Candidatus Kuenenia stuttgartiensis: one gene and its partner. The protein of the gene in region 2 binds, or shares a complex with, the protein of the main gene of each other region. Links are inferred from orthologs where the notes say so. Each region holds a gene or a part of one and is shown on either strand. Other genes may lie near its edges.

The links.
Region 1: the proteins of mnmE (region 2) and mnmG are in contact, whole or in part, in a solved structure (PDB 9HIP), measured with the Escherichia coli proteins. The link is inferred for Candidatus Kuenenia stuttgartiensis from one-to-one orthologs.

What each region holds. Positions count from the first base shown.
Region 1 is NZ_LT934425.1:2,387,047-2,390,099, forward strand. What follows is about bases 150-3,053. They hold mnmG (tRNA uridine-5-carboxymethylaminomethyl(34) synthesis enzyme MnmG), read right to left. Parts: upstream 2,557-3,053; coding sequence 742-2,556; downstream 150-741. Other genes in these bases: KSMBR1_RS10965 (molybdopterin oxidoreductase family protein), read right to left, coding at 150-703; rny (ribonuclease Y), read right to left, coding at 2,560-3,053. Also shown: more of KSMBR1_RS10965, read right to left, coding at 1-149. UniProt on the Escherichia coli protein: NAD-binding protein involved in the addition of a carboxymethylaminomethyl (cmnm) group at the wobble position (U34) of certain tRNAs, forming tRNA-cmnm(5)s(2)U34.
Region 2 is NZ_LT934425.1:1,609,562-1,615,305, forward strand. What follows is about bases 1,365-4,241. They hold mnmE (tRNA uridine-5-carboxymethylaminomethyl(34) synthesis GTPase MnmE), read right to left. Parts: upstream 3,568-4,241; coding sequence 2,161-3,567; downstream 1,365-2,160. Other genes in these bases: KSMBR1_RS07360 (deoxycytidylate deaminase), read right to left, coding at 1,683-2,159; yidC (membrane protein insertase YidC), read right to left, coding at 3,648-4,241. Outside these bases: nrdD (anaerobic ribonucleoside-triphosphate reductase), read right to left, coding at 1-790; transcriptional regulator NrdR, read right to left, coding at 842-1,312; more of yidC, read right to left, coding at 4,242-5,339; KSMBR1_RS07375 (Trm112 family protein), read right to left, coding at 5,339-5,518. UniProt on the Escherichia coli protein: Exhibits a very high intrinsic GTPase hydrolysis rate. Involved in the addition of a carboxymethylaminomethyl (cmnm) group at the wobble position (U34) of certain tRNAs, forming tRNA-cmnm(5)s(2)U34.

The DNA.
Region 1 (3,053 bases), 780 kb from region 2 along the record:
CTTCTTTCAATAAAACATGGGCTATGGAGTTATTCAGCGCTACGTCCGTTCCGGGCCTAATCTGAAGATGAATATCCGCTATGCCGGTAGTTTCCGACCTGCGCGGGTCAACGACAATAACCTTTGCGTCGTTCTTTCTTTTCGACCTTGCTACCCTTGCGAACAGGGCAGGCACAGAGATGGCCATATTATTGCCGGCAATGAAGAACAAATCTGCCTGTTCTATATCCGCATAGCATGCCGGAGGGGCGTCTGCGCCGATAGTCGACATAAAGCCCATTGCCGAACTTGCCATACACAGACGGGTGCTGGACTCGATATTGTTGGAGCCAATGCATCCTTTTATCAGTTTATTCATGAGATAATACTCTTCCGTCGTACATGTTGCTCCGCTGTGAATGGCAATTGCTCCGGGACCATGTGTTTCTATGATTTCTTGAAAGCGGGAGGCGACATGGGTGATTGCTTCTTCCCAGGAAACAGGGGAGAGCTTTCCGTCCCGCCTGATCATTGGTTTTGTCAGTCTGTCCTCTGCGCAGAAAACGGGTACAGAGTTGGCGGGAAGGGTGCATATCATTCCATCGTTGGCCGGATGGCCTGGCATACCTTTAATTTCAATGATTTTCCCGTTTTCCACTCCGGCCATCAAACCGCAGCCGAAGCCGCAATAGGGGCATGTTGTTTTGTGCCATTGAATTGGCATAGTAATACGGTCTCCCTTGTTTTTATTTATTTCAATGATTACGTTCTTGCTTTTTTTGCGAGGTAGATCATAAGGATTGAGATATCTGCCGGTGATACCCCCGAAATGCGTGAGGCTTGTCCTAAAGATAGTGGGCGTATCTGTGAAAGTTTTTGGCGTGCCTCTCTTCTTAATTCTGTAATGTGTGAATAGTCCAGCCAATCCGGAATCTTGTGGTTTTCCATCTTTTTGAATTTCTCTATTTGGCTGTATTGGCGCTCTATATATCCCTTATATTTTATTTCAATCTCCACCTGTTCCTGCACATCTCCGGGCACGTTTTTTTCTGCAAGTTCGGAGTCTATTCCGAGAAGTTGATCAAACGTTTGTTCCGGGCGGCTGAGTATTTTTGCTAACGCGTCTTGCCCCGCCGTTTTATAATTCAGGTATGCAAGGGTTTCTGCAATGAGGCGTTCTTTTTCCTGTAATGTACTCCATTGCTGATCTGAAATGAGTCCGTATTTGTGCCCATATTTCATCAGTCGTCTGTCTGCGTTGTCCTGACGCAAAAGCAGGCGGTATTCCGCGCGGGAAGTAAACAGCCGGTATGGCTCCTCGGTGCCTTTTGTAACAAGATCGTCAATGAGTACTCCGATATATGCTTCTGAACGGTCAAGAATAAACGGCTCCTTTTCATGTATTTTCAGGGCGGCATTAATCCCGGCCATTATTCCCTGCGCAGCAGCTTCTTCGTAACCGGATGTGCCGTTGATTTGTCCGGCAAGATAAAGATTCTCTACCGCTTTTGTTTCCAGAGATAGTTTCAACTGTGTAGGCGGCACGAAATCATATTCTATCGCATAGCCATATCGAACTATTTCCGCCGCTTCCAGCCCTTCAATGGAATGGACTATTCTTTCCTGCACGTCATGAGGCATACTTGTGGAAATGCCGTTACAGTATATTTCCAGTGTATCGAGTCCCTCCGGTTCCAGAAATATCTGATGCTGCAGTTTGTCTGGAAAACGCACGATTTTATCCTCCAGCGAGGGGCAATACCTTGGGCCGGTCGTACTAATTTGACCGGTATAAAGCGGGGCGCGATTAAGATTGGACATGACAATTTCATGTGTGGTCTGGTTTGTGTAGGTTATGTAACAGGGTACTTGTGCACCGGATAATGTTTTTGTTGAAAATGAAAATGGCCGCGGATTTTCGTCGCCATGTTGTGGTTTAAGGTTTTTGTAGTTTATAGTGCGGCTGTTAAGACGGGGAGAAGTACCGGTTTTAAGTCTTTGTACTTCAAGCCCAAGGTCACGAAGGGACCCGGATAATCTTTCGGAAGAGAGTTCTCCGATCCTGCCGCCGCTCGTTATGTAGTTTCCGATGTGGATTACGCCTTTTAGAAATGTGCCCGTGGTAAGGATCACCGCCTTTGATTTGTATTGTAAACCACTCTGGCCGACAACGCCGGCGACCTTATTGTCTATGACAATAAGGCCGTCTGCAATTTCCTGTTTCATAAAAAGATTATCCTGGTGCTCCAATCTTTTTTTCATGGTTATCTGATAGGCTTTTTTATCGGCCTGGGCGCGTGGTGAATGTACTGCGGGGCCTTTTTTTGTGTTGAGCATGCGAAACTGAATACCCGTTGCATCAATCACCTGCGCCATTTCTCCGCCCAATGCGTCGATTTCTCTCACGAGCTGCCCCTTGGCAATACCCCCGATTGCAGGATTGCAGGACATTTGTGCGACTGTATCGAGGTTTATTGAGAGAAGGGCGGTATTCAGTCCCATGCGCGCCGAGGCTAAAGCGGCTTCGCATCCGGCATGTCCCGCGCCAACAACAATAACATCAAACTCCGTATGCATATGTTATTTCGCGCGTTCTACAAAGCGTGTTTCCCGAATAACGGTAACAATAACCTCTCCCGGATATTCTAATTGTTTTTCTATTTCGTTTGCAATGTCGTAACACATCTTTGCCGCGGCCTTGTCGTTTACTTTATCCGGACAAACCATGATGCGGACTTCTCTTCCCGCCTGAATGGCATAAGCGCTTTCTACGCCGTTGAAAGAGGTTGCAATTCCCTCAAGTTTTTCAAGGCGCTTGATATATTTTTCCAACGTTTCTCTTCTTGCGCCGGGCCTTCCTGCAGAAATCGCATCTGCTGCGCTTACCAAAACAGTGTAAACAGATTCCACAGGCCTTTCCTCGTGATGTCCGCCAATTGCGTTAATCACTTCATTTCTTTCATCGTAACGCTTTGCAAGATCAGCGCCTACGAGAGCATGTGTCCCTTCGGATTCAGACCCGGTTGCCTTTCCAATATCGTGCAAAAGTCCACATCTTTTCGCAAGGGCAACAT
Region 2 (5,744 bases):
CAAGGTCATGAAGATGTACCATCCCACTTAGATGTGCCTCAGAGACCTCTTTGGAAAAAACCTCCTGAAGCGCGTATTGTTTTAAAGTGTTTTCTGCAATTGCAAGATTTATTGCTTCCGGATTATTAGTGGCAATGTTGCTGTTTTCCTTATTTTTTGACAGTATTAACTCATCGAGATCATATTTGGGCATACCAAGCACGGCCTGTTTTTCCAGTTTTTTACTGTATCCACGCTCAAACAATTCATTATCCACCAGCTCCCGGATTAAAGACGTTGAAATACGGTTCAACCCTGAAGAAAACACCCTTTGCTCCACTACGCTTGCAATTTCTTCAGCAACCTCTCCGGAGATATCCGCCTCCTTTTCCAGCGCTACGGCGACTTTTCTTTTATCCCAGGGAAAAGTTTCGTCCTTTGTCTCCGTATCGACCATGAGAGAAACATCTGTAGTATCCACTCTTTTCTGGGATTGCTTTCTTACCCTCAGCGAATCACGAATTCTTGCCCTTTTGTCTCTATATATAATGTAAGCCTTCGCTGTTTTCGCATGCCCCGTCTCAATAAGTACCTTTTCCACCACGTCCTGGATATTTTCTATGCCCGGGGGATTTCCATTGTATTTCTTCGCCAAAAACATAGAAACCACTACAGCCAGTTCTTCTGCCAAAGCACGATCATTACCCCCAACAGCCTGCGCCGCCTTAAAAATCGCATCAGCAATCTTTTTTTCAACAAAAGGAGCTGTCCTTCCGTCTCGTTTTACGACATACTCTATCATATTACCCATATCTTTCCGTACCTCCTAACAGGTTTAATACTATAACTTGTAGTTGTTCTTTCATCGCATCTTCTTCTTGGTTCCCTGCATAAACGGTTTTAGCTCATCTATAAATTCCGAAATATCTTTAAATTCCCTGTATACAGAAGCAAAACGAACATAAGCAACCATATCAAGAATCCTTAATTTCTGCATTACCAGAGAACCAATAAAGTTTGCATTTACTTCACGGTCGAATTTGCTATATATTTCGCGCTCTATTTCATCAACGATATTTTCTATTATATCGGTAGAGACAGGCCGCTTCTCACACGCTTTCAGCAAACCATTAAATACTTTTTTCCGATCATACATCTCGCGCCGTCCATCTTTCTTAACGACACGCAATGGATTTTCTTCAACTCGCTCGTATGTAGTATATCGACGACCGCAGTCCAAACACTCCCGCCTGCGCTTAATACTTAGACCATCCGCTGTTGTACGAGAATTAATCACTTTGTCATTATCCGCTTTACAAAACAAGCATTGCATGCGCCCTTAACCTAACATGGAGAAGCCAGAACCAAACAAGCACGAAACACGAAAGACGCGCTCGTTTGGAATATAAAATCATTTTATCATTAGAATTCGTTTCGTATCCAGTATTTCGGGTTTCACTATTAAATATTTTAACAAAAACCGTTAAAGAAATTACTGATAAGGTACCAAAAACACATTTATAGCTATATATGTTAGTCTGAAGTATATATCATACAAGATATATGATGTCAAGAAGATTTACCAAAAAACCTGCTTTATTGATTTTCAAGCAAAAATAATTCAACGTTTTTACTGTATTATTGAGTTTAACACGTATACTATCGAGGACAAAAACTTTTTATTTTTGAAAGGCGTTTTGTTACTATTTTTCATCGCCCACAACAGGTTCTTCAAGCCCTGCAAAGTCAACCGGGACATTTGCCATATGAAGTATTTCTTTTGCAAGGGCATCGGGGTAATCGGAAATGGCAACAATACGCTTTATTCCGGCATTCACCAGCATTTTAGCGCACAAAGAACATGGACAGGTTGTGCTATACAAGGTTGCTCCCGAAATTTTTATTCCGTAGCGCGCTGCTTGTATAAGAGCATTCATTTCAGCATGAAGCCCCCGGCATAATTCGTGGCGTTCGCCAGGCGGCACTCTTAATTGTTCCCGCAAACAGCCAATTTCCAGACAGTGCTGAAGCCCGCTTGGCGCTCCATTGTAACCTGTGGCTAGAATATGTTTTTCCAAAACAAGAACAGCACCTACCTGTCTGCGCAGGCATGTTGACCGCCGCGCAACTTCTTTTGTAATCCTCAAAAAATATTCGTCCCATGAAGGCCTCTCGCGCATTTCACTTCCCAATACAAAATTCCTGAAATATTTTATCTAAAATATCCTCTGTCGTAATTTCACCTACTACTTCACCAAGAATGTCCACTGCCATTCTCAGGTCCATGGCAATAAATTCATCGCTCATAGTATCTCTGAAAGACGCTATCGCCTGTTCTATTCGTTCGTACGACCGTTGCATGGCGTCTTTTTGATAAACATTGAAAAAATGAAGTGTGTTTGATCGTTCTATCTGCCCGGCCAAAACTTTATCAAACATAAGTGTCTTTAATCTCTCCAATCCCTCGCCGGTTAATGCAGAAACATACACAACAGTATATTTTTTTACTTCTTCCGGCAGTTCAAAGGAAGAACTCTCCGGCATTAAATCGCATTTGTTGACCACCACAATTACATTATTGGCAACCTCACTATGATTTATTTCCAATGATTGGATATCCATTTTTTCATTACCGGCAAAAACAAGCAATAACAGATGTGCACTTTTCAAGGCACCTTGAGCCTTTTCTCTTGCTTGTAAAAAAACAGGTTCTCTTGCTTCATCGAAACCCGCTATATCTGTTAATTTAAAACACACGCTTCCTATTTCCAAAACTCCGGTAACCATATCCCGCGTAGTCCCTGGTCTGTCACTTACAATAGCTCTTTTCTCCCCCAGCAGCGCGTTAATCAAACTCGATTTTCCCACATTCGGTTTGCCATATAGTACCGTACGAATTTCTTCAGAAGATATTTTATCCGTCAACGGCTTATTCATTAGATTAACAATATCATTTCTAATATCTTCCATTTTGTTTATCATTTCCATCCGGGATATTAATTCAATGTCCTGGTCTGAAAAGTCAATGGACATTTCAATATATGTACAAAGGGAGGTTATTTTGTTTTGAATATCTTTAATTCGCAGAGAAGCATTTCCTGACAATTGCAAAATTGCCAAATCGAGTTCTGAATCTGATTGCGAACGAATGAGGTTTTTTATCGCTTCCGCCTGCGCAAGATCTATTCGTCCGTGCAAAAATGCTCGTTTTGTAAATTCTCCCGGCCGCGAAAGCCGCAAACCGTCTTTTAATCCTTCTTTTTTTTGTAAAATATATTGCAGAATCATTTCTCCGATTGGCCTGCCTCCCAAAGTGTGAATCTCCACGATATCTTCTTTTGTATAGGAATGTGGCTGCCTCATCACATATAAAACAGCAGGAATTTTTAATGACTCCGCAGGCAAACAAATACATCCTTTTATAGAAACAAATGTTTGTAAGTTTTCTAGTTTTATATTAGCAGAAGGAACAAATATTTCATGGATCGAGGGAATTGCTTCTGATCCGCTTACCCTGATCACTGCGTGAAAGGATCTGCCTGCTGGCGTTGCTACGGTAAGAATGGTATCCTGTACTTCAGGAAGCATATGATGTCACGGTTATATTAGGGATATTTTTTGCCTGTTGAATATTTAGCTATGGGAGCGCAAAAAAAGGGGGGATCACACTAAACTATTTTTATTTTTTTAATAGATTTTCTAATGAATAGGCTTTCAACGATGCTGAATATAGTGCTTGTTGTCCAATAAAGGGTAAGTCCTGAAGGCATTTTATATAAAATGAACGCAAACATAATTGGCATAAATGACATCATTTTTTGCTGCGCCTGAGCCTGTGGGTCAGTGGCTGGAGATTTCGGCGTTAATTTCATCTGAACAAAGGAAGCGCCTGTCATTATTATCGGCAGGATATTCAGGGTATTACCGAGAAAAGGGATGGTAAACGGCAAATACATCAGTGTGTCAGGCATGGAAAGATCATTTATCCAAAAAACAAAAGGTGCCTGCCTCATTTCAAAAGAGAGCTGCAGTGTTCTGAACAGTGCAAAAAAAACAGGCAATTGCAATATCATTGGCAAGCAGCCGCTCATTGGATTTACACCATATTTTTTAAACAACAACACCTGTTCCTGGCCTATTTTTTGCTTATTGTTTTTATATTTTTCCTTAAGCTGGTTAATCAGCGGTTGCAACTGTTGCATCCTAAACATGGAAACCTGGCTTTTTCTCGTTAACGGAAACAAAAGAGCCTTGATAATTATCGTTAATACTATGATGGAAATGCCATAATTGGGAATTACGTTATGAACAGCATTTAAAAAACCAAGGAGCAGTTTGCTTATGACATTTAACCACCCATAACTTATGATAGCATCCATGGTGCCATACTGACCCAAAACCTCTTCTTTCTTCGGGCCTACAAAATAGAGATATCCATGTCTGACGGACGTATGCGGAGCTATGTGTATTCTCCCCGTCTGCAAGCTGACCATAAAATCACCCTGTTCCGCCTTTTCCTCTGAAGGCATACCTTGCATATCAAATGCCTGAAGATGAACAGATGCTACCCATTCACTGGAAGCAGGCTTCAACACTGTGGCAAAATACTTATTCGTTGAACCCGCCCAAACAATGCCACGAGACTCATTTTTGGCAGGAAACCCTTTCGGTGCGGTGGATACTAATTTAATTTTATGGTTCCCCATATCGATGCCGACAAGCCCTGCAATATCTGTCGAAATTACGCCTTCGTGCGTAATCATGGAGGAGGCAATGATATCGTATGCTAAAGAAATTTCAGCGTCTGTATTGTTTTCCAATACAATTTCCATATCCACTTGGTATTTACCATCCGGTATGGAAACGGTCTTGATAAGATTAAGTCCGCTTTCCAGGCTTGTGCTAAACGAAATCCTTCCCTTGCTTCTATCCGTTATCCTGTATCTCTGTCTTTGGAAATCTGCCTTTTGATATATATAGCTTATGGCGAGGGGGCGATATTCCGTATCAGCATCTTTTATTAATTCTAAAGTATCTTTCGAATCCTGACTTTTAAAATCCTTTAGTTTAACCGATTTGAGCGCCGCACCGTCATTTATCCACACTGTTCTAATACATTCATTTTCAATCACCACTTCTTCTTCATGTATGTCCATCTCACGCAAAGTTTCCTGAGAAGGCAGCAACGCAGGAATGACCGTCCTTATTTCATTTTTTGTTTCGAGGCGTCGTTTTTCGGCAGAGAGTTCCTCTTGTGTTACCTTCTCTGTTTTTGGAGATAGCAAAGGCAGTATAATGGGGTAGTATAATAACATTATTACCCCGCAAATGATTAATGCAATCAGCGATTTTCTATCCATTAAGATTCCTTCTCTTTCGTTTCTGGCAACGCTGCTTCATCTATAAGCATAACCGGTATATCATCTTTTACAGGATACCTTCGCCCGCATTGCACACAAATAATCCTGTCGCCCTCCAGTCGAACATCTGTTTTGCACAGCGGGCATGCGAGTATTTCCAACAATTCCTTAGAAACCATAACCTATTATCTCCAAATGACATTTCAATGCCAAAAACATTTTTTTAAATACTTTTTAAGCAGCCGCAGCCAAAAATAAAACTCACATTTATGTCCGCGTGTTTATTTTTAGGCGGTAATACCTGCCTTACGAGACAAACAAAGAAGCAAAGATACTAACAAACTAACGAATTAAATTCAAATTAAAACTATGTATGCCAATGTTATAGGATACGATTGCACAAAA